2 linked regions of the Lentilactobacillus curieae genome follow. The protein of the gene in region 1 binds, or shares a complex with, the protein of each later gene. Links are inferred from orthologs where the notes say so. Each region holds a gene or a part of one and is shown in the gene's direction. Other genes may lie near its edges.

Region 1 (16,558 bases):
ACAACATTCATACCTATGAAGGTGGGACTCACGAAGAAGGTTTCAAACGTGCTTTAACCAGAGTAATCAATGATTATGCTCGCAAAAATAATCTGCTTAAAGACAACGATGATAACCTTTCTGGTGAAGATGTTCGTGAAGGAACAACTGCCGTTGTAAGTATCAAACATCCGGATCCACAATTTGAAGGTCAGACTAAGACTAAGTTAGGTAACTCTGATGCCAGAACTGCTACTGACCGAATCTTTAGTGACCACTTCTCAAAAGTGCTGATGGAAAATCCTAGCGTTGCAAGAAAAATTGTTGATCGAGGGATTTTAGCTTCTAAAGCTAGAAGTGCGGCTAAGCGTGCCAGAGAAGTTACTCGGAAAAAGAGTGGTCTGGAAATCAGTAACTTACCAGGTAAGTTGGCTGATAACACATCAAAAGATCCCGAAATTTCAGAATTATTTATCGTCGAGGGTGATTCTGCCGGTGGTTCAGCTAAGCAGGGGCGTTCGCGACTAACTCAAGCAATCTTGCCAATTCGGGGAAAGATTTTGAATGTTGAAAAAGCAACTATGGATAAAATTCTGGCGAATGAAGAAATTCGTTCACTGTTTACAGCCATGGGAACAGGATTTGGTGAAGATTTTGATTTAGCAAAAATTCATTATCATAAGCTAATTATCATGACTGATGCCGATGTCGATGGTGCTCATATTCAAACATTGTTGCTAACTTTGATTTACAGGTACATGCGGCCATTGGTTGATGCAGGATTTGTTTACATTGCGCAACCACCTTTGTATCAAGTGCGTCAAGGTAAGATGCAACAATATATTGATAGTGACGAAGAGTTGACTGATTTTCTTGGTCAATTACAACCATCACCTAAACCAGTTATTCAACGGTATAAGGGTCTTGGTGAAATGGATGCGGAACAATTATGGGAAACAACCATGAATCCAGAAAATCGTAGATTATTGAGAGTTGAATCTCAAGATGCTGCCGAAGCAAATGATGTTTTCTCAATGTTAATGGGAGACAAAGTTGAACCTCGGCGCGAGTTCATTGAAGATAACGCTACATTTGTTGAAAACTTGGATATTTAGCTTTTGTTTCACATGAAACATTGATCTTTTGTTACCCGAAATGGAGGTTTGAGGGTTGGCTAATGAAGATAATAAGTACAATGATGGTCGAGTAACCAATGTCGACTTAGTTAAAAAAATGCGGACATCTTTCTTGGACTACGCCATGAGTGTTATTGTGGCTCGTGCTTTGCCTGATGTTCGTGATGGTTTGAAGCCTGTTCATCGTCGTATCTTATACGATATGCATGAATTGGGTGTTACACCTGATAAGCCATTTAAGAAATCTGCCAGAATCGTTGGTGATGTTTTAGGTAAGTATCACCCCCATGGTGATTCTGCCGTATACGAATCAATGGTTAGAATGGCACAGGACTTTAGTTATCGTTACATGTTAGTTGACGGTCACGGAAACTTTGGTTCTGTCGATGGTGATGGTGCTGCGGCCATGCGTTATACCGAAGCACGTTTAAGTAAAATTGCTTTGGAAATGTTACGCGATATCAATAAAGATACAATTGACTTTGTTGATAACTATGATGGTACAGAACGTGAACCTAGCGTTTTGCCAGCACGTTTTCCTAACTTATTGGTTAACGGTGCTTCAGGGATTGCTGTCGGAATGGCAACCAACATTCCGCCTCACAATTTGGCTGAAGTAATTAGTGCTATTCATATTCTGATGAAAAATCCAGATGCTACCACAGCGGATTTGATGGAAGCAGTACCTGGACCTGACTTCCCAACCGGTGGTGTCGTAATGGGTAAGTCTGGAATTCGTAAGGCTTACGAAACTGGTAAGGGTACCATTACTTTACGAGCTAAAGTTGAAATTGAAGGTGATTCAGATAGCAAGCAAAAGATTGTTGCCACTGAATTACCATACATGGTTAATAAAGCTAAGTTGATTGAAAGAGTTGCCGAATTAGTTCGTGATAAACGAATTGAAGGAATTTCTGATATCAATGATGAATCTGACCGTGAAGGTTTACGGGTGGTTATTGATGTTAAGCGTGAGGCTAGTGCAGAAGTTATTCTGAATAATCTTTATAAACTAACGTTGATGCAAACATCATTTAGCTTTAACATGTTGGCAATTGTTGCCGGAACTCCAAGAATCCTTAGTTTGAAAGAAATTTTAACCTATTACTTGGAACATCAAGTTGAGGTTATTACTCGCAGAACTAAGTATGAATTAAATAAGGCCCAAGCAAGAGCTCACATTCTTGAAGGATTGAGAATTGCGTTGGACCATATTGATGCCATTATTAAGATTATTCGTGGTTCACAAACTGGCGAAATTGCTAAAAACCAATTGATCAGTGATTTTGGTCTTAGTGATAAGCAAGCTCAAGCAATCTTAGATATGCGACTGGTTAGATTAACTGGTTTGGAACGTGAAAAGATTGATAAAGAGTACGACGAACTCATGAAGAGCATTGAGGAGTTTAAGGCTATTCTTGGTAGTCGTGATAAAGTCAATGACATCATTTACCAAGAATTACTTGAAATTCAAAGCAAATTTGGTGATGAGCGCCGGACTGAATTGTTAGTTGGTGAGGTTCTTAGTCTTGAAGATGAAGACCTAATTGAAGAAGAGGACGTTATTGTTTCTCTTACTCACAATGGGTACATCAAGCGAATTCCAACGGATGAATTTAAATCACAAAATCGTGGTGGTCGTGGTGTTCAAGGAATGGGAGTTCATGATGATGACTTTGTGGAACATTTAGTTTCCACATCAACTCATGACGTACTACTATTCTTTACTGACGCTGGTAAGATTTACCGGATGAAGGGATACGAAATTCCAGAATACGGTCGGTCAGCTAAAGGAATTCCAATCATTAATTTGTTGAGTATTGAAAACGGCGAAAAGATTCAAGCTGTGATTAATATCTCAGACAGAAATAATGACACCGAAAAGGATCTATTCTTTGTTACGACCCAAGGAACTGTTAAACGAACTCCAGTTGCTGAATTTACAAATATTCGGAGCAACGGTCTTAAGGCAATTCACCTTAAGGACGGGGATGAAGTTAATAACGTATTGATTGTTGAAGAAAATCAAAACATTATTATCGGAACTCATCGTGGTTATGCTGTTAGTTTTAAAGCTGCCGATGTTCGTTCAATGGGACGTTCTGCAACCGGTGTTCGCGGAATAAGACTCCGTGAAGAAGACTATGTGGTTGGTTCAGATATCCTTGACCCAGAGAGTGAAGTATTTATAATCTCTGAGAAAGGTTATGGAAAGCGGACGCCTGCTGCTCAGTACCCAATTAAGGGTCGTGGTGGTAAAGGTATTAAGACTGCCAACATTACTGAAAAGAATGGACCACTTGCGGGACTAACTACTGTTAGTGGACAAGAAGATATTATGCTGATTACCAATAAGGGTGTTATGATCCGTTTTGATGTCAACGGCGTATCTGAAACTGGTCGGGCAACTCTCGGAGTTCATTTGATTAGAATGGACGATGATGCAAAGGTTGCTACCATGGCAAAAGTTGAAAAAGAAGAAGTTTCTGAAGATGATGAAGCCGATGAAAATGGCAACCAAGCAAATGACGAAAATAATTCTGAAGAATAATTTAAAAAGATGACGGTAATCGTCATCTTTTTTCGTATATAATTGGTGTATCGTGATCAACATTTTAGGCATATTGATATTTTTTTGAATGCATGTTATAGTTTTAAACTGTGAGTATCTGATAATACAGAAACTCTCCTTGCTCTTAATAAGAAGAGCCATTAGTCCAGAAGGAGGTGCAAATCATGGAAGAAAAGAAATACGAAATTACGTACATTATCCGTCCTGATATTGAAGACGCTGCTAAGACTACTTTAGTAGAAAGATTCGACAAGGTCTTGGCCGATAACGGTGCCAAGGTCATCGATTCAAAAGACTGGTCAAAGCGTAAATTTGCATACGAAATTGGTGGTTACAATGAAGGTACTTACCACATTGTTAACTTAACTACTGATTCAGATGCAGCATTGAACGAATTTGACCGTCTTGCAAAGATCAATGACGATATTTTACGTCATATGACCGTTGTACGCGAAGGTTAATATTTAAATTTTAAATTGAGAGGGGCAAATTCAGCATGCTAAACAGAGCAATGTTAACGGGACGCCTAACCCGCGATGTTGATTTACGATACACACAAAGCGGAACAGCTGTTGGTACTTTTACACTGGCAGTTGATCGTCGCTTTACTAATCAACAAGGTGAACGTGAGGCAGATTTCATTAACTGCGTTATCTGGCGTAAATCCGCTGAAAATTTTGCCAACTTCGTTCATAAAGGATCTTTGGTTGGAATTGATGGTCGGATTCAGACTAGAAATTATGAAAATCAACAAGGTCAACGAGTTTATGTAACTGAAGTTGTGGTTGAAAACTTTGCACTATTAGAACCACGATCAAATCGTGATAACAATAATCAAAGTGCACCACAAGGTGGCAATGCTCCTCAACAAGATAACGGAAATCCATTCGGTGGAGGTTCTTCTAATAACAGCAATAGTTCTGCACCTGCAGATCCATTTGCTAATTCAGGAGACTCAATCGATATTTCCGATGACGATTTACCATTCTAGGTAAACACTCGAATAACTTGAGGAGGAAATAGTTATGGCTCAACAAAGACGTGGCGGCCGTCACCGTCGTAAAGTTGATTTTATCGCAGCAAACCACATCGAGTACATTGATTACAAAGATGTTGATTTGTTGAAGCGTTTCGTCTCAGAACGTGGAAAGATTCTTCCACGTCGTGTGACTGGAACTAGTGCTAAAAACCAACGTAAATTAACAATTGCTATCAAACGTTCACGCATCATGGGATTAATGCCTTTCGTTGCTGAAGACTAATAGCGATACCAGGACTGGGATATTTATATCTCGGTTCTTTTTTTACTCTAAAAACTGTCACCTAGAGTAGTGAATAACAGGGGTATCCCTATTTATGGTAAAATAAAGAGAATTACATCGTTAAGTTAAGAGGATTAGTATGAACAATAATAATTCGAAAAATGGTGGGCAACTACCTCCATTTATTCATAACACTAGATTAAGACGAATAATGATTTTTATTTCTATCACTGTGATCTATGGGGTCGTAGTGTCCTTTTTATATAGCACGATTGCGGCTTCAATTTTAATCGCAATTAGTGTGGTTGGACTAATCTACACCATAGTGATGATGAACGAAATCAGTTCTGATACCAACAAATACATTGCTGATCTTTCTTATCGAATTCATCGTGGTGAGCAAGAAGCACTGTTAGAGATGCCAATTGGTGTGTTAGTACTTGGTGATAATAAGAAAATTGAGTGGGCAAATCCATTCTTACTTAATTATTTCCAGAGTGACAGCATTCTCCAAAAGCGACTGGGTGAACTTGATCCTGAATTAGAGAAACTGATCCTTAAGTTTGAAGATTCCAAGGAGTTTCATACAGTTACTTGGCATGATAATAAGTTTTCAATGTTGGTTCAGCGAGAATATAACACGGTGTACTTCTTAGATATCACAAAGTATGCCCAATTAGAGGAACGTTACGACAACGAACAAATCACAGTTGGGCAAATTTTCTTGGATAACTATGATGAAGTTACCCAGTCAATGACCGATCAAGATATTTCTAACTTGAGTAATTATGTTACCAATGAACTAGCCTCTTGGTCACAAAAATATGGTATGTATTTGAAGCAAATCGATGATGACCACTTCTTCTTGCTGGCATATGTTAAATCATTGACAGACGTAGAGTCCGATAAATTCAATATTTTGGACGTGGTTCGAGAAAGTACATCTAAACAAAACTTCCCACTCACATTGAGTATCGGAATTGCTTATGGTGACGAAGACTTGAATAGTTTAGCTGACCAGGCTCAAAGTAATTTAGACTTAGCACTTGGACGTGGTGGTGATCAAGTCGTAGTTAAAAGTCTTGAAGGCACCGCTCGTTTCTATGGTGGTAAAACCAACCCAATGGAGAAACGTACCAGAGTTAGAGCACGGATGATCTCACAAGCTCTTAACGAGTTAATGAATGATTCTGACCAGATTTTTGTTCAGGGTCATACTCGTCCAGATATGGATTCTCTAGGGGCTTGTTTGGGAATTAGAAGAATTGCTCAAATGAATGGCAAAAAGTGTTGGATAGTCCTTGATAAGGAACGGGTTCACTCAGATATTCAAAGATTACTTCAAGAAACTAAGAGTTATCCAGAAATTAGCGATTCAATTATCACACCTTCTGAAGCTCAATCTAAGGCTACTGACAACAGTCTGTTAATCATGGTGGATCATTCAAAACCATCAATCAGTATTTCAGAGGATGTTTATCAATCAATGTCTAAAAAGGTGGTTATTATTGATCACCATAGACGTGGTGAAGAATTCCCTGAAAATCCAATGCTGGTTTATATTGAACCCTATGCATCGTCAACGTGTGAACTGATTACTGAAATGTTTGAGTACCAATCACATGAAGAAGAACCGATTAATAAGGTTGAAGCAACGGCAATGCTAACGGGAATCTTTGTTGATACCCAGAGTTTCTCAATGAGAACTGGGACAAGAACTTTTGATGCTGCTAGTTACTTGCGATCAACTGGTGCGGATTCTAATGATATGCAGCAATTAATGAAGGAAAATGTTGATAATTATCTTGAGAGAAACCACCTAATTTCGTTGGTTGAATTTTTCCACGATGATATGGCACTGATTACTGGTGAAGAGGATAAAAACTACGACTCAGTAACCGCTGCGCAAGCCTGTGACTCGTTATTAACAATGTCTGGGGTAGATGCTTCATTTATTATTACAAAGCGGTCAGACGGTAAAATTGGGGTATCTGCAAGAAGTACTGGAAACATCAACGTTCAAATTATTATGGAAAGAATGGGCGGTGGTGGTCACTTATCCAGTGGAGCTACCCAACTTGAAGATAAGACAGTTGCTGAAGTAAAAGAAATGCTCCTTGAAACCATTGACCATATCGATGATAATGAATAACAGGAATAATTTTGAGTAGGAGTGATCAATTATGAAAGTAATTTTTTTACAGGACGTTCGCGGAAAAGGTAAACGCGGCCAGGTCAAAGAGGTTCCGGATGGCTATGCTCAAAACTTTTTAATTAAACAAGGCAAGGCCAAAGCAGCAACAGCTTCAGCTATGAGCCAACTCAAAGGTCAACAAAAGGCTGAAGAGAAAAAGGCTGAGGAAGTATTTGAAGATGCCCAAAAGGTTAAGCAAACCCTCGAGAGCGATGATACAGTAGTTGAATTGAAAGCCAAGGCAGGTGCCGATGGTCGTTTGTTTGGTTCAATTCCTAGTAAGCAAATTGCTTCAGCTCTTGATAAGCAATTTGGAGTTAAACTTGATAAACGAAAGATTGAGTTAGACGAACCAATTCGGGTTGCTGGTTACACAAATGTTCCAGTTAAGCTCCACCCAAAGGTAACTGCAAAAATTAGAGTTCATGTTTCTGAACAATAATTATTGTGAATAATGGATACCTCATAATTACCAGAATAACTGGTAACTATGGGGTATTTGTTTTTCGTAAAGGGTGCGAATCCCGATGTAACAACGTTTTTTGATTTATAATGGATTGTGCTAATATAGACTTAATTATGTAGAAACTTGGGGAATTTAAATGAACAATGAAGCTATAAATGAGCTGCCACCCCAAAATATTGATGCGGAAAAGGCTGTTTTAGGAGCCATCTTTTTAAGTACCGACGCTTTGATTGAAGCGATGGAATACTTAGATCCGGGTGACTTTTATAAACGGGCACACCAAATCATATTCCAAGTGATGGTGGACTTAAATGATAAGGATCAGGCAATCGATGTTGTTACAGTGTCGGATATGTTGACTGATCAAAATAACCTCGAAGACGTTGGCGGAATGGCATATATCGCAGAACTTGCTGGATCAGTGCCTACAGCTGCCAATGTGGTTTACTACGCCAAAATTGTTAAGGATAAGGCCGTTTTAAGGCGTTTAATCCAGACGGCTACTAATATTGTTACAAATAGTTATGCGACTGAGGACGACGTTGAAACGGTCTTAGACAATGCCGAACGTGACATTATGAATGTTGCCGAAAATCGAAATCAGTCGGGTTTTAAGCCAATTAAAGATGTTTTAAATTCAGCGTTTAGTGAAATCGACCGTCTCTCTCAAGAGGGGGATGAGATTACAGGGCTATCAACTGGTTATCCCGAGTTGGATAAAATCACTACTGGGTTACATGATGATGAGTTGGTAATCTTGGCAGCTAGGCCTGCCGTTGGTAAGACTGCGTTTGCACTTAACGTGGCGCAAAACGTTGGAACCAAAACGGATAAAGCGGTTGCCATTTTCAGTTTGGAAATGAGTGCTGAGTCTTTGGTAAACCGGATGCTGTGTGCTGAAGGTAGCATTGATGCCAATCATTTACGAACTGGTCAACTGACTGAAGAAGAGTGGCAAAACTTGGTTGTAGCGATGGGAAGTCTTTCTAGAGCTAACATTTACATTGACGATACTCCTGGTATTAAGATGTCCGAAATTCGGGCTAAATGTCGGCGGCTTGAAAAAGAAACTGGCAACATGGGGTTAATTGTGATTGATTACCTTCAGTTGATTGAAGGCGGAAATAAGGAAAACCGGCAACAAGAAGTTTCTGATATTTCTCGGCAGTTGAAGAAGCTTGCTAAGGAGCTACACGTTCCCGTGATATCCCTTTCTCAGTTATCTCGTGGTGTGGAACAACGCCAAGATAAGCGACCAGTATTGTCTGATATTCGTGAGTCTGGATCAATTGAGCAGGATGCTGATATCGTAGCCTTTCTATATCGTGATGACTACTATGAACGTGAGGATGGCGAAGATGATGACGCAGGAGGCCAAGAAGAGGACGATACGGGCGATGTAGGTGAAGTTGAGGTAATTATCGAGAAGAACCGTTCAGGTCCTCGAGGAACGATTAAATTGCTGTTTGTTAAGTCATATAATAAGTTCTCCTCAATTTCCTACGCACCAGAAGGATAAATAAAAAACGCCCCGAGGCGGTTTCAAACGAAATCGTTCCCTCGGGGCGTTTAGCTTATATGTAAACCCAAATTTTGGGTAAAAAAATAACAGTAACGGCTCAGGGGCGGCGTTACTGTTATTTAATAGTAATGATAGTGGGCAGTCAGGGGCTCGAACCCTGGACCCACGGATTAAGAGTCCGTTGCTCTACCAACTGAGCTAACTGCCCATCACTAACCGACTTAAATATAGTATCATGCTGAAAAAATTTTTGCAACACTAGAATTAAAAAAAGTTTCAAAAAGTTGAAATTGTGTGAATTTTAAGGGTAATCTAGCACTGTGTTATAATATTCGTGTGTGAACTTAGGTAAAAAATAAAAATAAACATTAGAATTCAACGTTAGGAGAATTGTTAATGGCAAAAAAGATTTTAGTTGTCGATGATGAAAAGCCAATCGTCGATATTGAAAAGTTTAATTTAAATAAAGAAGGCTACGATGTATATGTAGCTTATGATGGTGAAGAGGCTCTAGAGCAAGTAAACGAAGTGGATCCAGATCTAATCATTCTTGACTTGATGTTGCCTAAGGTTGATGGTCTAGAGGTTGCTAGAGAAGTTCGAAAGACCAAAGATACTCCAATCATTATGGTAACTGCTAAGGACTCTGAATTAGATAAGGTCCTTGGTCTGGAATTAGGTGCGGATGATTACGTTACTAAACCATTCTCAAACCGTGAGTTAGTAGCTCGAGTAAAGGCTAATTTGCGTCGCCAAACTGTTCCAGCAAATACTGGTGATCAAGATGGCGAAACGCAAGATATCGAAATTGGAGACTTGGTAATTCATCCAGATGCTTACTCAGTCTCGAAACGCGGTGAAAGTATCGAGTTAACTCACCGTGAATTTGAATTGCTTCACTATTTGGCACAACATATTGGCCAAGTTATGACCCGTGAACATTTGCTTCAAACTGTTTGGGGCTATGACTACTTTGGTGATGTCAGAACGGTTGATGTAACTGTTCGTCGTCTTCGTGAAAAAGTTGAAGATAACCCAAGTCACCCAACTTGGTTAGTAACTCGCCGTGGGGTTGGTTACTACTTAAGAAATCCAGAAAATGAACAAGCCTAGTAAATAATAAAAGGGGTAAAACTGGTTTTGAACGAGAAAATCAAATTTTATCAATCAATTAAATTCAAAATTGCGCTAGTTTTCGCCCTAGTTCTACTATTGACCCTCGAAATTGTGGGGGCCGTTTTTGTTAAACAATTGGAACACCAAAACCTGTCTACATTCAAAAATCAGGTTCAACTGCAAACTTACGTGAGCAAATCACTAACGACGCAGTTATCGCGTTCCAATACTAGGTTGGCAAATCGGCAAATCAAAACGATTCTAAATGATTCAGAAAATACCAGTTCTGCACAAATTCAGGTTATTGATAGTAAGGGAACTATCAGGGGAACTAATCAAATCAATAATCAAACCATTGTTGGCCAAAAGACTACCGACAATTCAGTTAAGAACGCACTATATTCTGGAAAACCAATTGAAAAGAATACTTTTGATTCTGCAAGCGATGCTCGATATTACACTAGAATCACTCCTTTGATGAAGAGTTCCGGGAATAACCGGCAGGTCGTAGGGGCAGTTTTCGTAAAGGCTAACCTTGATACTGTCTATCAACAGATCAATAGCATTACGGTAATCTACCTGTTTGCGGCATCAATTGCCATAATCCTGGGACTATTGATTTCAATCGTGATTTCTAGGGCGATAACTAAACCAATTGAAGAAATGAAACAGCAAACCCTAAGAATTGCTCGTGGGGACTATTCTGGACAGGTTCACGTTTATGGAAACGATGAGCTTGGTCAGTTAGCCAGTGCAGTTAATAACCTGTCTGTCAGAGTTGAAGAATCACATGAATCAACGGAGTCGGAACGTCGGCGACTTGATTCAGTGTTGGCCAACATGACTGACGGGGTTTTGGCGACCGATCGTCGTGGTAATGTAATTATTATCAATGAAACAGCCGCTAGCTTCCTTGATTTAAAGGAAGGGGATGCTATGGGACGCTCCATTTTGGACGTTTTAGACATTCAAAAGGATTACAACTTGCGCGATTTACTTGAGCAACCTGATGAAGTGATTTTAGATCTCTCAAATGATGAGCAGGATTTAATTTTGCATGCTCATTTCTCTTTGATTCAAAGAGAATCAGGGTTTATTAGTGGTCTTGTCTGTGTTCTTCGTGATATTACTGAACAGCAACGAATTGACCAGGATCGTAAGCAATTTGTTTCTAATGTTTCCCATGAGTTGAGAACTCCACTAACCAGTGTGCGTTCGTATATTGAAGCTTTATCTGATGGTGCTTGGCAGGATGAGAAGCTGGCACCTAAGTTCTTGAAAGTTACGCAGGATGAAACTGACCGAATGATTCGGATGATCAATGACTTGCTAACACTTTCAAGAATGGAATCGGGAACCCAAAAAATGGAAACCGAAATGGTTAATATCAACGAACTGTTCAATTATGTGTTGAATCGATTTGATATGATCATTAAAAAGGACGATCATCCAGAGAAGACCTATTCGATTAAGCGGTACTTTACAAAACGTGATCTGTGGGTTGAACTGGACACCGATAGGTTTACTCAGGTACTTGATAACATTATGAATAACGCAATCAAGTATTCTCCAGATGGTGGAATTGTAACTTGTCGTCTGTATGAGACTAGAAACAAGGTCATTATGAGTATCAGTGACCAAGGTTTAGGGATTCCACGTAAGGATCTACCACACATTTTTGATCGTTTTTACCGTGTTGATAAGGCTCGGTCCAGAAAACAAGGTGGGACTGGTCTTGGGCTAGCTATTTCTAAAGAAGTGGTTGAAGCCTTGGGTGGTCAACTTTGGGCTGAAAGTATTGAAGGTAAGGGATCTACATTTTACATTGCATTACCTTACGAACCATTAGCAGAGGAGGATCTATGGGATGAGGTTTAGTAAATTTTTAATTCCAATTTCTCTGGTAATTGCGGTTATTTTGAGTTTAGCTTTATCAGTTATTTTGTGGACTAATCCAGCGAACTACCGTAGTAAAACGAGCACTACTCAAAATCCACAGGATGAAGTTTTGGTAAAGCCAAAACGGTCCGTTTTTTCACCAACTCAAGCAGTTGTTAACGATAAGGACGGTTCGCAAAATATACTGGTCAACCGTTCAGTTAACATGATTTCTGAAATTAAACACCAAATGAGAAACTATCAAAACGCAAAGTTGAAGACTACAGTTTCTCAAAATCAAAAGAAATATTATGAAATGGCTACCAGACCTAATTCAATTTTATTGAATTACGCTAGTCCAGTAATGATTTCAACGGTCAATGCTATAGTTCATAACAAGTTTGCAAACTTAGATGATCATCAAGTAACAAGAATTTTGCTACCACTGGATGATTCATCACGAATCTTCCTGCTAAATGACAGTAACTTTACTGTTTACCAAGTAAGTGTAAAAAAACACAGTCTTAAGGGACTCAATAATGTTCTCAAAATTCAGTCTCGTAGGTTTCCAGTTTCCATTAGAAATCTAAATGGAACTCCGCTAATGTATGTTGATCAACCGGTGCAAATGCAGCCATATAAGTACCTGTTAGACCGCCAATCTGCTGATTATTTTGTAAGTCGTTTGTTAAATGACGAAAATTCAGCAAACGTTACGGTTAAGAGACGGCAAAATACTGCCGTTTACTCTGATCAAAGAACGAAACAGTTAGTGTTTAATTCAAAAAGCAGAATTGCAACTTATTCTAATTACTCAGCAAACAACATTCCTAATAACCTTAAGTCAGTAATTGATGACTCTTATCGTTTGTTATTGAAGATTGGGTTGCCAATGGATAATTTGCGTTTCTATGGCTTTGAAAAGAGCAATAATCGAGAGGCCTCGTTTAGAACATTTGTCGAAGGGTTTCCGATTTTTCGGCAAAACGGGTTTGGAGAAATTGCAATCAACACTGTGAATGAAAGTGTTCAAAAGATTAATTTCTTGTTGGATACGCCGCAAGTTCCAATTCCAAGTAAGGACGGTTATACAACATTACCGCCAACAGCAACTGTTTTAAAACGGCTGAAGGCCCACGGATACAATCTTAAAAGGGTGAAGAAAGTCCGGTTGGGTTATGACTGGAAACAAAAGCAGCAACGATCAATGTTGATTAATTTAACTCCAGATTGGTTTATTCAATACAACAACAAGTGGTACAGTTACTCAACTATGTTAAGCAAATAGAAGGGAGGGGAGTCTAGTGAACTTTAAGCGAATTGAAATTATTTTTTTGGTTACCTTTATTGCGATTGATATCTTTTTGTTTGGGATGTTCAGGCAGAATATGAACATGCAGGCTGAAAATGTTTCTCAAGGAAATACCAATTCCACAATTACTAAAGAGATGAAGAGCGACCAAATTAAATTTGGTGATTTATCGACTTCGCAAAGTGAAGCATACTATATTTCAGGTTCGCAAAATGATGGTTTGCGTTCCATGATGGGACAATTAGCCAACCAGACTCCCCACTATGTTGGCCATGAGATTCAAAGTGAATTTAAACAACCTGTAGACGTGGATCCTAAGAATCCTAGTAAGACTATCAATGCCTTAATTAAGGACTCCTCCTTCATGATTGACGGGAATGATTATAAATACAGTAAGGATTTATCAACTGATCAGACAATTGTGTACGTTCAGAAGGCAGTTGGTCAGGAAATATATTCGAGTGAGGCTCAGATCAAATTTTTCATGAACGAAAATAACCAGATTGTAAATTATACGCAAACTCACCTGGATGATATTACGACCCTGCGTGAAAAATCTGATACAATATCTGAACAAAGGGCGTTAATCTGGTTATATCAATACAATGAAATTCCAAATAATACCCAAGTTGCCTGGACGAAATTGGGCTATACAAAGCTGATTACGGTTGAGCCAGATAGAGTATTTATTCCAACGTGGATTATTGCGATTCGACCACAAAATTCACCTCAGGTTCAGCTTAAACGGATCAATGCATTTACCGGGGGAATTATTCGAGAAACTAATGCGGAACTTAAAAATGGTCAAACCAATGGTGGGATTAGCTAAACAGGGAGTAATTAATGTGGAAAATGATGATATGAAAATTAGTGTCCTTGCCAGTGGAAGCACTGGTAATGTCACTTACATAGAGACGCCTCAGCATAAGGTTTTACTGGATGCTGGATTGAGTGGCAAGAAAATTGCTAACTTGATGAGTTCTATTGGTAGAGATATTAACGATGTCGACTCGTTATTAGTGACCCATGAGCACTCTGATCACCGTCAAAGTGTGGGCGTTTTGGCTAGAAAGTATGACTTAAATGTTTATGCTAACGAGGGAACTTGGGACGCAATGAACGGCAAGATTGGTAAAATGCCTGCCGATAAGATGAACATTTTTCCACCTGATACAGTGAAGAGTTTTGGAGATTTGGACATTGAGAGTTTTTCGGTGTCACATGATGCTGCAGAGCCCCAGTTTTATGTATTTCACCATAATAATAAGTCGTTTGTAGTCTTAACGGATACCGGTTATGTTTCTGACCGAATGGAAGGCGTTATTAAGGATGCTGAAGGCTATTTACTGGAATGTAATCATGATATAGAGATGCTACGTAATGGCGACTATTCTTGGCCACTAAAGCAGCGAATTATGTCCGATCGCGGGCATTTATCAAACGTTGATGGTGCTAATACCATGATGGATATTATTGGTCATCGAACTAAGAAAATCTTCTTAGGTCACAGAAGCCAACACAATAACATGAAATCTTTAGCACACCTAACAGTATCTTCAATGTTGACAGAGCATGATTTCGGGGTTGATAATGATTTTCAACTATACGATACCGAGGCTGAATCTGCTTCACCTTTAATGATTATTTAGTTAATTATTTTAGGTTATTTTAAGTTTATTGTTATAGACTAAAATAAATATAAAAAGTGTTCTTACACAAGGAGGAGTCCCGATGGCAACAAGTAATGGTTTTGGAAAAATCGTGCTGACTGCGTTGGTTGCCGGTGCACTTGGTGGCGCGGTAACTTATGGTGGCGTTTCGTATTTCAATAACCAAGATGGCGGAACAACGTCTGAATTAACTACAAATAGTTCTGGAGCGGCGAAAGTAAGTAATGTTAAGGTCAATCTGAATACCCAATCAGAAAAGGCTTTTAATTCTACTAAAAATGCTGTGGTCTCCGTTATTAATCTGCAGAAGGAAAATACTAGTTCTTCTGGAGGATTAGCTGGACTGTTTGGGAGCATTGAGGGCGATAGTGGATCGAGTTCTAAGAGCGATTCAGGCAAGCTAGAGGCCGCCAGTGAAGGTTCGGGTGTAGTTTACAAGAAGAATGGTAATACGGCTTATATCGTAACTAATAACCACGTTATCAGCGGTTCAAATTCTTTGGAAATTATCCTCAGTGATGGATCTAAGGTTGGTGCCGAAATTGTTGGTAAGGATTCAGTTACCGATTTAGCTGTACTGAAAGTTAAGTCTAATAAGATTAAGACCGTAGCTTCGTTTGGTAATTCTGATAATATCAAGGTTGCTGAACCAGTGCTTGCTATTGGTTCACCACTTGGCTCACAATACGCAACATCTGTTACCCAAGGGATCATTTCTGCTAAAAAACGTGAGGTTGCCCAAACCAACTCTAATGGTCAAGCAATCGGAAACGCAACGGTTATTCAGACTGATGCAGCTATCAACCCAGGTAACTCTGGTGGTCCATTAATCAATATGGATGGCCAAGTAGTTGGGATCAATTCAATGAAGCTAGCTCAGGATCAAGAAGGAACTAGCGTTGAGGGAATGGGCTTTGCAATTCCTTCCAATGAAGTTGTGAGAATCATTAATCAATTGATATCTGGTGGTAAGGTGGTAAGACCTGCACTGGGAATTGAATATGTTGATTTAGCTAATATCTCTGAGAAACAACAGAGGTCGATTCTGAAATTGCCTAGTTCAGTATCCACTGGAGTGGTAGTCTTTAAGGTTTCATCAGGTTCTCCAGCAGCAAAGGCTGGTTTGAAGAAGTACGATGTGATTACTGAGCTTGATGGTAAAAAAATTACTGAGCAGACAGCGATTAGAGATATTCTCTATCAACACAAACTTGGTGATTCGATTTCGATAACTTACTATCACAATGGTTCGCAAAAAACCGGCCAAGTTAAGTTAACTCAAAAATCAAACCTAAATAGTTAATGAAAGGCAGCGATAATCTCGCTGCTTTTTATTTTGTCCTACCAGAATAAAATTGCTGGATAATCGGCTTTTCCAATTATATTGGTAGGATGATCATGCGAAGCTATGGTTTTGTATGGAATAAGTCGAAGAATTTGTCTGTTATGGG
Region 2 (11,123 bases), 1.1 Mb from region 1 along the record:
TAAGGTTCGAGCTCGGTTTCGTCTAAGTCTAAACTCTCGAGAATGATGGTTGAGGTTTCCTCAATGGATTTGTTGGCAACATTAATTGTTAAACAACCCAAATCTCGATAAAGTTTCTTAGCGAAGTCGAGCTCTTTTTTGATATTTTCAGGATCTGAATATGGGGTGTTTGCATCAAGACCGTACGAAATCATTCGTTGCTTACGAATTCGGCTTAATTTCTCAGGTGTATTGATTAATCCAAACATCCGCTTAGTCTCGACCTGCTTTATTTCGTCAGGAATTTGCATTGTAGGACCAATAGGCAAGTTAGCTACCTTGAGGTTCTGGTTAGCTAGATAAAGCGAGAGGGGCGTTTTTGACGTTCTGGAGACACCTAAAAGGACAACATCTGCTTGTAGGAGACCTTTGGCATTTTTACCATCGTCATTTTCAACCGCAAATTCAATTGCTGATATGCGTTCAAAATAATTTTCATTCAAGTCATGAATGAGGCCAGGTACGTGAGCTGGGGTCTGTCCCGTGGCTTTTGCGAGCATATTCATTGGCGATTGGACACAATCAAAGTTGTACATCCCATTTTCGTGACAGAAATTATTTACCTGGTCACTTAAATCAGTATTGACTAGGGTATGAAAGATCATTGCCTGATTTTGTTTAGCTAGCTTTAAAATTCCGGCCAACATCGATGATGTTTGGACAAATGGGAATCGCTTGATTTCGGCAATTACATCAGGAAACTGCGATACCGCAGTTTGGGCAATGGTCTGGGCGGTACCACCGCTTGAATCGGAAATAATGTAGATGTTTTGTTTAGTTGTCATATTCCTGCTCCCTTGATTTATTTAAATAAATTTTAACATGGAAACTCTTTTTACCAGAAACAATTGACGTGGTTTATCAAAGTATGTATAATTATTTTCGAACCGTTTTGGTGTTACGACATCAGAATTGTTAAACTTTGAGCTCGGAGGGAGGGAATTTCATATGGCAAAGACAGTCGTTCGTAAAAACGAGTCTCTTGATGATGCTCTTCGACGCTTCAAACGTACAGTTTCTAAAAGCGGTACACTACAAGAATATCGTAAACGAGAATTTTATGAAAAACCAAGTGTTAAGCGTAAGTTAAAGTCTGAGGCGGCACGTAAGCGTAACAACAAGAAGAAGCGCCGTTTCTAATTTGTAATTATTAAAGGATCGATGACTAATATGTGTTAGTCTTCGGTCTTTTTTAATGTTAAAATTTATGTATAATCGAAAAGAGGAATTATAATGTCAATTAATGAACAATTGAATTCTGATCTAAAGGCATCAATGAAAGCTAAAGATAAGATTAAACTTGGTGTGATTCGTGGATTGAAGTCCCAAATCACAAATGCCAAGGTAGATAATAATAACGAAGATTTAACTGACGAACAGGTCGGCCAAATCGTTTTAAAAGAAATCAAGCAAATCAAAGAATCAATTGCCGAATTTAAAAAGGGCAATCGTGATGATTTAGTTGCTGATCAAGAAGAAAAACTAAAGTTAACTGAAGTTTATGCTCCGGCACAAATGTCTGAGGAAGAAGTTTCTAAGGTTGTTAGTGAAACTATCTCTGAGGTTGGTGCTGAATCAATGGCTGATTTTGGTAAGGTCATGGGGGCAATTATGCCTAAAGTTAAGGGCCAAGCTGATGGAAGCGTAATTAATAAGCTCGTGAAGGAGCACCTTCAAAGTTAATCATAAATAACCGGAAAAGGAGCCGTAATTATTGGCAGAAGAACAAGTAGTAACTAAGGAATTTATCGTTTCAGACCCAAACCACCTACTCACGATTGTTGGTACTCAAGATGAGTATGTCTCAATTTTGGAAAGTGGGCTCAACGTTTCAATCAATGTTTTTGGTAATAGCTTGAAAGTTTCAGGTGATGAACAACCTGTAAACACAGCTATTGTAATTCTGCAAAATATTTTGGGACTTATTGAAAAGGGAATCAGTGTTAATTCAAGTGACTTTGTTAGCGCACTGAACATGGCTGAAAATGGTACTTTGGAGTACTTTACTGATCTTTATGACCAGGTTCTAATTAAAGATGCAAAAAATCACGCTGTTCGTGTCAAGACGTTCGGCCAGAGACAGTATGTCCAAGCAATCAGAAGACATGACATTGTATTTGGTGTTGGTCCTGCAGGTACGGGTAAAACGTATCTCGCTGTCGTTATGGCTGTTGCCGCACTTAAGAAGGGAATCGTTGACCGAATTGTTTTAACCCGTCCCGCTGTTGAAGCTGGTGAAAGTTTAGGATTCTTACCTGGTGACTTAAAAGACAAGGTTGATCCATACCTGAGACCCATATATGATGCTTTGCACGCAATTTTGGGAACAGAGCATACCGAACGCTTATTAGACAGAGGAATAATCGAGATTGCACCGTTAGCCTATATGCGTGGGCGGACATTGGATAATGCATTTGTAATTTTGGATGAAGCTCAAAACACAACTAATTCACAGATGAAGATGTTTTTGACTAGATTAGGTTTTGGTTCAAAAATGATTGTTAATGGTGACGTGTCACAAATTGATTTGCCAAGGAATGCTAAGAGTGGTTTAGTTGCCGCCCAAAAAATTCTGGCGGGTATCGATCAGATTGAGTTTGTTTCTTTCAACTCAAAAGATGTTGTTCGTCACCCTGTGGTTTCAAAAATTATCAATGCATATGAAGATAACGCTGGTTAACTGGATAGGAGTAATTAATGGATTTAGAAATTTATGACAAGACAGCAGAAAAAGTAACTGAAGACCAACTTAAATTAATCAGAAACGTATTAAATTTTGCTGGTGAATATATTCATCTACCTGATAATGCAGAAATGTCAGTTACTTTAGTTAATAACGATGAAATACAACGAATCAACCGTGAGTACCGCGATGTTGATCGCCCAACCGACGTAATTAGTTTTGCAATTGAAGATGAAGGTGAAGATGATTTGCCAATTATTTTGGATGACACTCTGAAAGAGGAGATTCCGCAAAATATTGGTGATATCTTTGTTTCCGTTGATAAAGTTGCTGAACAAGCTGATTACTTAGAACATTCATTTGACCGTGAACTTGGCTTTTTAGTCGTTCATGGATTTCTTCACCTCAATGGCTATGACCACATGAAGAAGGAAGATGCGGATGTGATGTTCCCACTCCAAAAGGAAATACTAAATGCTTATGGGCTTAAAAGATAAGCGTCAAGTCGAAAAAAACAAATCGTTTTTTCAATCCGTAAGACACGCAATTGCTGGGATTTGTCGGTTAATCCTGGAAGAGCGAAATTTTCGGTTTGATTTGATTATTTCTGCAGTTGTTTTGATTTTAGGATTTATCTTCAAAATCAATCTTAATGACTGGTTATGGTTGTTTGCGGCATTTTTTGCGGTGATTGGCTCTGAAGTATTAAACACCATAGTAGAAAATGTTGTGGACTTAATCGTTGGTCCACATTACAATGACTTGGCAAAACGTGCTAAGGACATTGGTGCGGGTGGCGTACTGCTGTCAGCGTTGTTTGCAACCATTATTGGCTGCCTAATTTTTATTCCTAGAATTGTTTCTTTAATCAAATAGTGAGGTAAATTATGGATAATCCAAATTTTAAATCAGGGTTTGTGGCAATTGTCGGCCGCCCAAACGTTGGTAAATCAACATTTTTAAACAGAGTTGTTGGGCAAAAGGTTGCAATTATGAGTGACAAGGCTCAAACCACACGTAATAAGATTCAGGGAGTGTACACAACAGATGACGCACAAATTGTGTTCATTGATACACCTGGAGTTCACAAACCTAAGGATCAATTAGGAAACTTTATGGTTGATTCAGCATTATCAACTCTAAAAGAAGTGGATGCCATTTTGTTTATGGTCAACGCAACTGAACGCCGCGGTGCTGGCGATAACTTCATCATTGACCAATTAAAAAAGGTTGATCAACCAATCTATTTGATAATTAATAAAATTGATCAGGTTACTCCGGATGATTTGCTATCGGTTATTGAGCAGTATAAGGATGCACTGCCTTTCAAGGAAGTCTTCCCAATCTCTGCTCTTGAAGGTAACAACGTTCCACAAATGGTTGAATCTCTGGTTGGTGAATTACCTAACGGGCCACAATATTACCCTGAAGATCAAATTACTGATCACCCAGAACGTTTTGTGATTTCGGAACTCATTCGTGAAAAGGTGTTCCAGCTTACTCGTCAGGAAATCCCAACCTCGACGGCTGTTTTTGTTGAACGAATTAAGAATGAAAATGATATTCTTAACGTTCAAGCAACAATCATCGTGGAACGTGATGGCCAAAAAGCAATTGTTATTGGTAAGGGAGGTTCAATGCTGAAAAAGATTGGGACCCTTGCTAGAAAAGATATTGAAAACTTAACTGGAAATAAAATTTACCTTGAATTGTGGGTCAAAGTTCAACCCAAATGGCGTGACAAGCAATCATTGTTGCAATCTTATGGTTACCGCAAGGATAACTATTAATTTGAGTTCGGAGGTAAATGATCGTGGCAAAAACTGGCGCTACAGATTTTACCGGCATATTGATGTACCAAAAGCCATACCGAGAACATGACCTGTTGATAAAATTTTTGACCAAGCAGTTTGGCAAAAAGATGTTTTTGGTTAGGGGGGCAAAACGACCGACGTATAAAAACCGAGCGGCAGTTTTGCCCTTTACATACGGCACATTTAATGGGGTTATCAAAGGCGATGGACTCTCATATTTAAATGGCGGGAATACTATTGCCCATTATCAGGAAATTAGTGATGACATTGAAATTAACGCTTATGCTACTTACGTAATGTCTTTAATTGATTTTGCATTTCAAGATGGCGTGAAGATTCCTGAGTGGTTTGACAAGCTTTCAATTGGTTTAGCACTGATGAATGATGGCTTTGATGCTGGCATTATCACTAATATATTTGAAATTCAGCTTCTTGAGGCATTTGGGGTGGCGCCTAATTGGGTGGATTGCTCAATTTGTCACCGAAATGATTTGCCTTTTGATTATTCTGAGTCATTTGGTGGGCTACTCTGCTCAAATCATTGGGACCGTGACCCATACCGAATGCACCTCGATCAAAGAACGATTTATTATTTACGACTGTTTTCTGCAATCGATTTGCGAAAGTTGAATAAGGTTGATGTCAACGCTGAAACAAAGCAACGCCTAAGAAAGGTAATTGACCAAATTTATTCGCGAAGCGTTGGTTACGTTCCAAAAAGCAAACGTTTTTTAGACCAATTAGGTGACTTTAAGATGTAGTGCGCGTTGACATTTAGCATGGTGTCAACTATCATTATTTTAGTTAAATAATTCGACGTTTAGAGAGAATTTTAAATCGTGGTTTTTTAAGCGAGGTCAGAACGGTGAGAGCTGACTAGAAACCCTTGGCGCTTTCGTTGTCGAAAATTAAGTGCTGGTTTTTATGCCAGAATTAGGGTGGAACCGCGATAATATCGTCCCTATGTTGAATGAGCTGTATTCAGTTCACTCTTCATAGGGATTTTTTTGCGGCAAAAATTAGGAGGAATTAGTAATGACTGAAAAATTGTCCGTGCAACAAATAATATTACGATTGCAGCAATACTGGTCTGCACAGGGCTGCATGTTGATGCAAGCTTATGATACAGAAAAGGGTGCTGGAACTATGAGCCCATACACTTTTTTAAGGGCTGTTGGTCCAGAACCATGGAATGCAGCGTACATTGAACCATCAAGACGGCCAGCTGATGGTCGTTATGGTGAAAACCCTAACCGTTTGTACCAACATCACCAATTTCAAGTGATTATGAAGCCATCCCCAGAAAACATTCAGGAATTATATCTGGATAGTCTTCGCGAATTAGGAATCGATCCCCTTGAACATGATATCCGTTTCGTAGAGGATAACTGGGAGAATCCCTCAATGGGATGTGCCGGAGTTGGTTGGGAAGTTTGGCTTGATGGGATGGAAATTACCCAGTTTACGTACTTCCAAATCGTTGGTGGGTTAGAAATGGATCCTGTCGCTTCAGAAATCACCTATGGACTAGAACGTCTCTCTTCGTACATTCAAGATGTTAACTCAGTATTTGATCTTGAATGGTCTGATAACGTTAAGTATGGGGACATTTTCAAAGAGCCAGAATTTGAACATTCAAAGTATAGTTTTGAGGAAAGCAACCAAGAAATGTTGATGAACTTCTTTAACTCTTACGAAAAAGAAGCTCATAGACTTCTTGATATGAACTTGGTTCACCCTGCGTATGATTACATTCTAAAATGTAGCCACACGTTTAACCTGTTAGATGCGCGTGGAGCAGTTTCAGTTACAGAACGGGCCGGATTCCTCTCAAGAATTCGGAACATGGCTCGGATGGTTGCCAAGGAATTCGTTGAAGAACGGAAGAAACTTGGTTTCCCATTGATTAAAGATGAACAAAAACGCCAAGAATTATTGAAAGATGAGGAGGAAAAATAATGGCTAAGAATTTCTTATTAGAAGTTGGCTTAGAAGAAATGCCTGCTCACGTTGTTACCCCAAGTATTAATCAATTAAAGAAACGGACAGCAGATTACTTGAAGGATCAGCGAATCGATTTTTCTGACATTCAAACTTTCAGCACTCCAAGAAGATTGGCATTAAAAATTACTGGTTTAAGTGATAAGCAACCTGACATTGATGAAACAGTTAAGGGACCTGCTAAAAAAATCGCTCAAGATGCTGACGGCAACTGGACAAAAGCTGCAATTGGATTTACTAAGGGTCAAGGAGCAACTGTTGACGACATCACCTTCAAGGAACTTAAGGGTGTTGAATATGTGTATGTTGATAAGCACATCGCGGGTAAGACAGTGGAAGAAATTTTAACTGGGTTAAAAGACGTCATTATGGCAATGAATTTTCCAACCATGATGAAGTGGGGCGAGTATTCTTTTGAATTTGTGCGCCCAATTAAATGGATTGTCGCCTTACTTGATAACAAAGTAATTCCAATCACAATTCTCGATGTTACGTCAGATCGATTGACTTCAGGTCATCGTTTCTTAGGTAAACAAGTTGAATTGGCAAATTGTGATGAATACGAAGAAAAATTAACTGAGCAATTTGTGATTGCTGATGCTAACAAACGAAAAGATCTAATTAGAAAACAGATCGCTCAGATTGCTGATAAAAACAATTGGGTGATCAATATTGATGAAGACCTTTTGGAAGAGGTTAATAACCTTGTTGAATGGCCAACGGCATTTTTCGGTAATTTCGATGAAAAATACCTTAAAATTCCTGATGAAGTATTGATTACATCGATGAAAGATCATCAAAGATTCTTTTACGTAACCGACCAATCAGGCAAACTATTACCACATTTTGTGTCAGTTCGTAATGGTAATGACAAGGCAATCGAAAACGTGTCTGCCGGAAACGAAAAAGTTTTAACTGCGCGTCTTGAAGACGCTATGTTCTTCTACGAAGAAGATCAGAAGCAGACGATTGACCAATACGTTGACCGTTTGAAGACAGTTAGTTTCCACGATAAAATTTCAACTATGTATGAGAAGATGCAACGGGTTGGGGTAATTGCTAGCTATCTTGGTAAGAAATTTGATTTAAATTCAGAACAACTTGATCACCTAAACCGAGCTAGTGAAATTTATAAATTTGATTTGGTAACTGGTATGGTTGGTGAATTTGCTGAACTTCAAGGAATTATGGGTGAAAAGTACGCCTTACTAAATGGTGAAGATAAAGAAGTAGCGGCCGCAATCCGTGAACACTACATGCCAATTTCTGCAAGCTCAGCATTGCCAGCAAGTGAGGTTGGTTCTGTCTTGGCAATTGCTGACAAGTTGGACTCAATCTTGACGTTCTTTGCAGCGGGGATGATTCCTAGTGGATCAAATGATCCATATGCCTTGAGACGACAAGCCTCAGGTGTTGTTAGAATTGTAGCTGACAAGCAATGGAGCTTTGACTTGGAAGCGGCGTTAACTGATGTTATTAAGTTGATGTCCGATTCTAAGGTTGCACCGGAACTTCCTATGCAAGATCAAATTTCAGCAATTTCTGACTTCTTTAAAGACAGAATTCGCCAATACCTTAATGATTTGGGTACTAAGTATGATATTAGTGCCGCAGTCACTAGCGGTTCAGCTACTAATATCTTGTTTAACATTGAAAGTGGTAAAGTTCTAACTAGTCACTCAAATGATGATAACTTTAAGGAAAGTGTCGAGTCGTTGACCCGAGTATTGAGAATCTCTCAAAAGGGTAGCTTTGAAGATTCTGAGCTAGTAGTTGATAGTTCACTGTTTGAAAATGATTCTGAATCAGAACTGTTCGATGCAGTAAACAAAGCTAGTGATGGTTTTTATAATGTAAGTGCCGATGAAGCATTTGTCCGGTTAACTTCACTTAAAGATTCAATTAATAAATACTTCGACGCCACTATGATCATGGCTAAGGATGAACAATTAAAGAATAACCGTTTGAAACAATTGACGATTTTATCAGATCTGATTATGCACGTTGGTAATTTTGATGAATTGGTTGTTAAAGGCTAGACTAATTTGATTGTTTAATCATTCTTTGTATGGTATTATCTTATATGTGTCGCAAAGATTAAGTCGCACTTTCTGGTGCGACTTTTTAATGGAATGGAACTAAGAGATGGGAGGCGAATGCAATTGGCAATGATCCCTGAGGAAGTGATTGAGCAGGTCCGTTCACAAGTTAACATTGTGGATGTGGTCTCTCAATACGTGCAACTAACTCAATCTGGGAAAAACCTGTTCGGCCTGTGTCCTTTTCATGAGGAAAGGACCCCATCTTTTTCCGTATCTGAAGATAAGCAAATATTTCACTGCTTTAGTTGTGGCCGAGGCGGTAACGTCTTTAAGTTTTTAATGGAACTTGAAAATTTAACCTTCCCGGAGGCGGTTCGTAAAGTAGCTGAGCTTCAAAATATTCCCTTGGATGAAAAGTATACTTCTGGGGGATCTCAGCAAGCACAGCAAACTAATTCGCTCGCATCACAACTAATTCAGGTTCATGAGCAAGCAGTCACCTTGTATCACCACGTTTTAATGAATACAAAACTGGGCCAGCCAGCCTTAGAATATTTAAAAAAACGCGGTTTGACGGATGAAACGATTGAAAAATATCAACTTGGTTTTGCCCCTGGGCAAAGATTATTAAAGCCATTTTTCGAAGAGAAGAAAACCGATTTTAAATTACTGAGAAAATCTGGGTTGTTTTCAGAAAATGATTCTGGGGACATTTATGACAGATTTGTAGATCGAGTGATGTTTCCAATTCGAAATGAGAATGGTAAAACGGTCGCCTTTTCTGGGCGGCTGTTAGTAAAAGATCCCGAATCACCTAAATATTTAAATAGTCCAGAAACTGAGATATTCAATAAACGTAAAGTCTTGTTTAACCTTGACTCAGCGAGGTTAAGCATCAGAAAAAACGATCCAGCAATTTTGTTGGAAGGTTTCATGGATGTTATTTCTGCAGACCAGGCTGGTATCCATTCTGGAATTGCTTCGATGGGAACTAGCTTAACTGACCAGCAAGTTTACGATATTTCTAGGATTACTAGTCAGGTGGTAATTTCATACGATGGTGATACTCCGGGACAAAAGGCAATTAAACGCGCCATTGATAGCTTTGCAAACAATTCAAAGGTTGCCGTAAAAATTGTTACCGTTCCTGACGGGTTAGATCCTGACGAATTTGTTCGTCAACGGGGTGCTGATCAATTTATGGAATTGGTAAAACACGCCAGCTCGCCGATTGACTTCGAACTTCAATTTATGAAAAAGCAATACAATTTGGAGTCCGAAGTTGATGTTAGCAATTACATTTCTGAGGCCCTGTCAGTGATTGCTAAGGAGCCATCGCCAATCACCCGTGATTTGTATGTGAATAAGGTGGCAACTGAGTTTGGGGTTGGCAAGGAATTGTTGACCAGCCGGTTAGTACCATTAATTCAGAGTAATCAGCGTCAGTCTCAAGTGGCTGTCGCTGATCAACCGCCGGTGCCGCCAGCTGTAATTCGCCAGTCGGCTCAGTCGGAACGTCACTGGAACGTTGTCCAATTTGCAGAGGCACGGTTGCTTAACCGAATGCTCCACAATCATGATATTTGGCTGATGGTACAAGGAATTGAAAACTTCGCATTTGTTGACGAGGACTTTCAAATGCTGTATCTTTTGGCCGAAGGTTACTTTACCAAGTTTGACGAGTATAATGTAGCTACGTTAAGTAGTTTTATAACAGAAAATTCTCTACAAACTTTGCTAATGGACATTGATTCGCTCGATTTGGCAGTTGAGTCAACCGAAAGTGAAATCAACGACTATGTAAACGTGATTATGAATAGAGCACCGGTCGTTGATCAACTGAAACAAAAGCGCCAGTCACTTCAGGAGGCGGTAGCAATCGGTGATGTACAAAAGCAGCGTCAATTAACAATTGAAATTGTTCAATTAGAACAAAAAAAACAAGCGGGAAAACACATCTAACGTACCGGGAGGCATTTTGAATGGCAAAAAAGAACGAAACTAAAAAAGATGCAAAAGTAGAAAAGACATTAGTTTATCAATCTGAATTAAACGAGATTGTTAAGAAAAACAAGCCAATCGGTCACATCACTTATGATGAGTTGAGTGAAAAGATCATTGAACAGTACGCTCTTGATGAAAAAGGTATCGAAGGGTTACTAGAATCAGTTGAAGATAACGGAATTAGTGTTGTCGATGAAAACGGTGATCCAGATCCTCGGGCAATTGATGCCGCTAAGAAAGTTACTAAAAAGGAACTTTCTGATGTATCTGCTCCTACTGGAGTTAAAATCAATGACCCAGTTAGAATGTACCTTAAAGAAATTGGTCGAGTATCGTTGCTTAGTGCGGACGAGGAAATTAGTTTAGCTAAGCGAATTGAAGACGGCGATGAAGAAGCTAAGCAAGAACTTGCTGAAGCCAACCTTCGTTTGGTGGTTTCAATTGCTAAACGGTATGTTGGTCGGGGAATGCAATTTCTTGATTTAATTCAAGAAGGTAACATGGGACTAATGAAGGCTGTTGAAAAGTTTGATTACCGAA

Evidence for each region.
Region 2: the proteins of dnaB (region 1) and dnaG are in contact, whole or in part, in a crystal structure (PDB 2R6A), measured with the Geobacillus stearothermophilus proteins. The link is inferred for Lentilactobacillus curieae from one-to-one orthologs. Residues at the interface, in WP_033016901.1 of Geobacillus stearothermophilus: Ser13, Glu15, Ala16, Gln18, Glu91, Leu92, Asp94, Ala95, Val96, Pro97, Thr98, Ala99, Ala100, Asn101, Tyr104, Tyr105, Ile108; in WP_049624496.1 of Geobacillus stearothermophilus: Lys456, Leu457, Leu458, Pro459, Ala460, Asn463, Ala464, Leu467, Leu535, Leu536, Ile537, Ala538, Gln544, Glu545, Asp548, Tyr549, His552.

What each region holds. Positions count from the first base shown.
Region 1 is NZ_CP018906.1:834,500-851,057, reverse strand. What follows is about bases 7,021-9,936. They hold dnaB (replicative DNA helicase), read left to right. Parts: upstream 7,021-7,745; coding sequence 7,746-9,128; downstream 9,129-9,936. Other genes in these bases: yycF (response regulator YycF), read left to right, coding at 9,528-9,936; rplI (50S ribosomal protein L9), read left to right, coding at 7,133-7,585; PL11_RS04065 (DHH family phosphoesterase), read left to right, coding at 7,021-7,101. Also shown: gyrB (DNA topoisomerase (ATP-hydrolyzing) subunit B), read left to right, coding at 1-1,094; gyrA (DNA gyrase subunit A), read left to right, coding at 1,213-3,666; rpsF (30S ribosomal protein S6), read left to right, coding at 3,852-4,148; ssb (single-stranded DNA-binding protein), read left to right, coding at 4,184-4,678; rpsR (30S ribosomal protein S18), read left to right, coding at 4,713-4,949; more of PL11_RS04065, read left to right, coding at 5,089-7,020; more of yycF, read left to right, coding at 9,937-10,244; cell wall metabolism sensor histidine kinase WalK, read left to right, coding at 10,272-12,125; PL11_RS04035 (YycH family regulatory protein), read left to right, coding at 12,115-13,413; PL11_RS04030 (two-component system regulatory protein YycI), read left to right, coding at 13,430-14,266; PL11_RS04025 (MBL fold metallo-hydrolase), read left to right, coding at 14,250-15,086; PL11_RS04020 (S1C family serine protease), read left to right, coding at 15,169-16,410. UniProt on the Escherichia coli protein: The main replicative DNA helicase, it participates in initiation and elongation during chromosome replication. Travels ahead of the DNA replisome, separating dsDNA into templates for DNA synthesis.
Region 2 is NZ_CP018906.1:1,934,022-1,945,144, reverse strand. The notes cover bases 8,163-11,123. They hold dnaG (DNA primase), read left to right. Parts: upstream 8,163-8,705; coding sequence 8,706-10,541; downstream 10,542-11,123. Other genes in these bases: rpoD (RNA polymerase sigma factor RpoD), read left to right, coding at 10,562-11,123; glyS (glycine--tRNA ligase subunit beta), read left to right, coding at 8,163-8,576. In the rest of the region: PL11_RS09435 (pyruvate, water dikinase regulatory protein), read right to left, coding at 1-824; rpsU (30S ribosomal protein S21), read left to right, coding at 988-1,179; PL11_RS09425 (GatB/YqeY domain-containing protein), read left to right, coding at 1,273-1,722; PL11_RS09420 (PhoH family protein), read left to right, coding at 1,754-2,719; rRNA maturation RNase YbeY, read left to right, coding at 2,737-3,219; PL11_RS09410 (diacylglycerol kinase family protein), read left to right, coding at 3,203-3,598; GTPase Era, read left to right, coding at 3,610-4,512; DNA repair protein RecO, read left to right, coding at 4,536-5,297; glyQ (glycine--tRNA ligase subunit alpha), read left to right, coding at 5,572-6,495; more of glyS, read left to right, coding at 6,495-8,162. UniProt on the Escherichia coli protein: RNA polymerase that catalyzes the synthesis of short RNA molecules used as primers for DNA polymerase during DNA replication.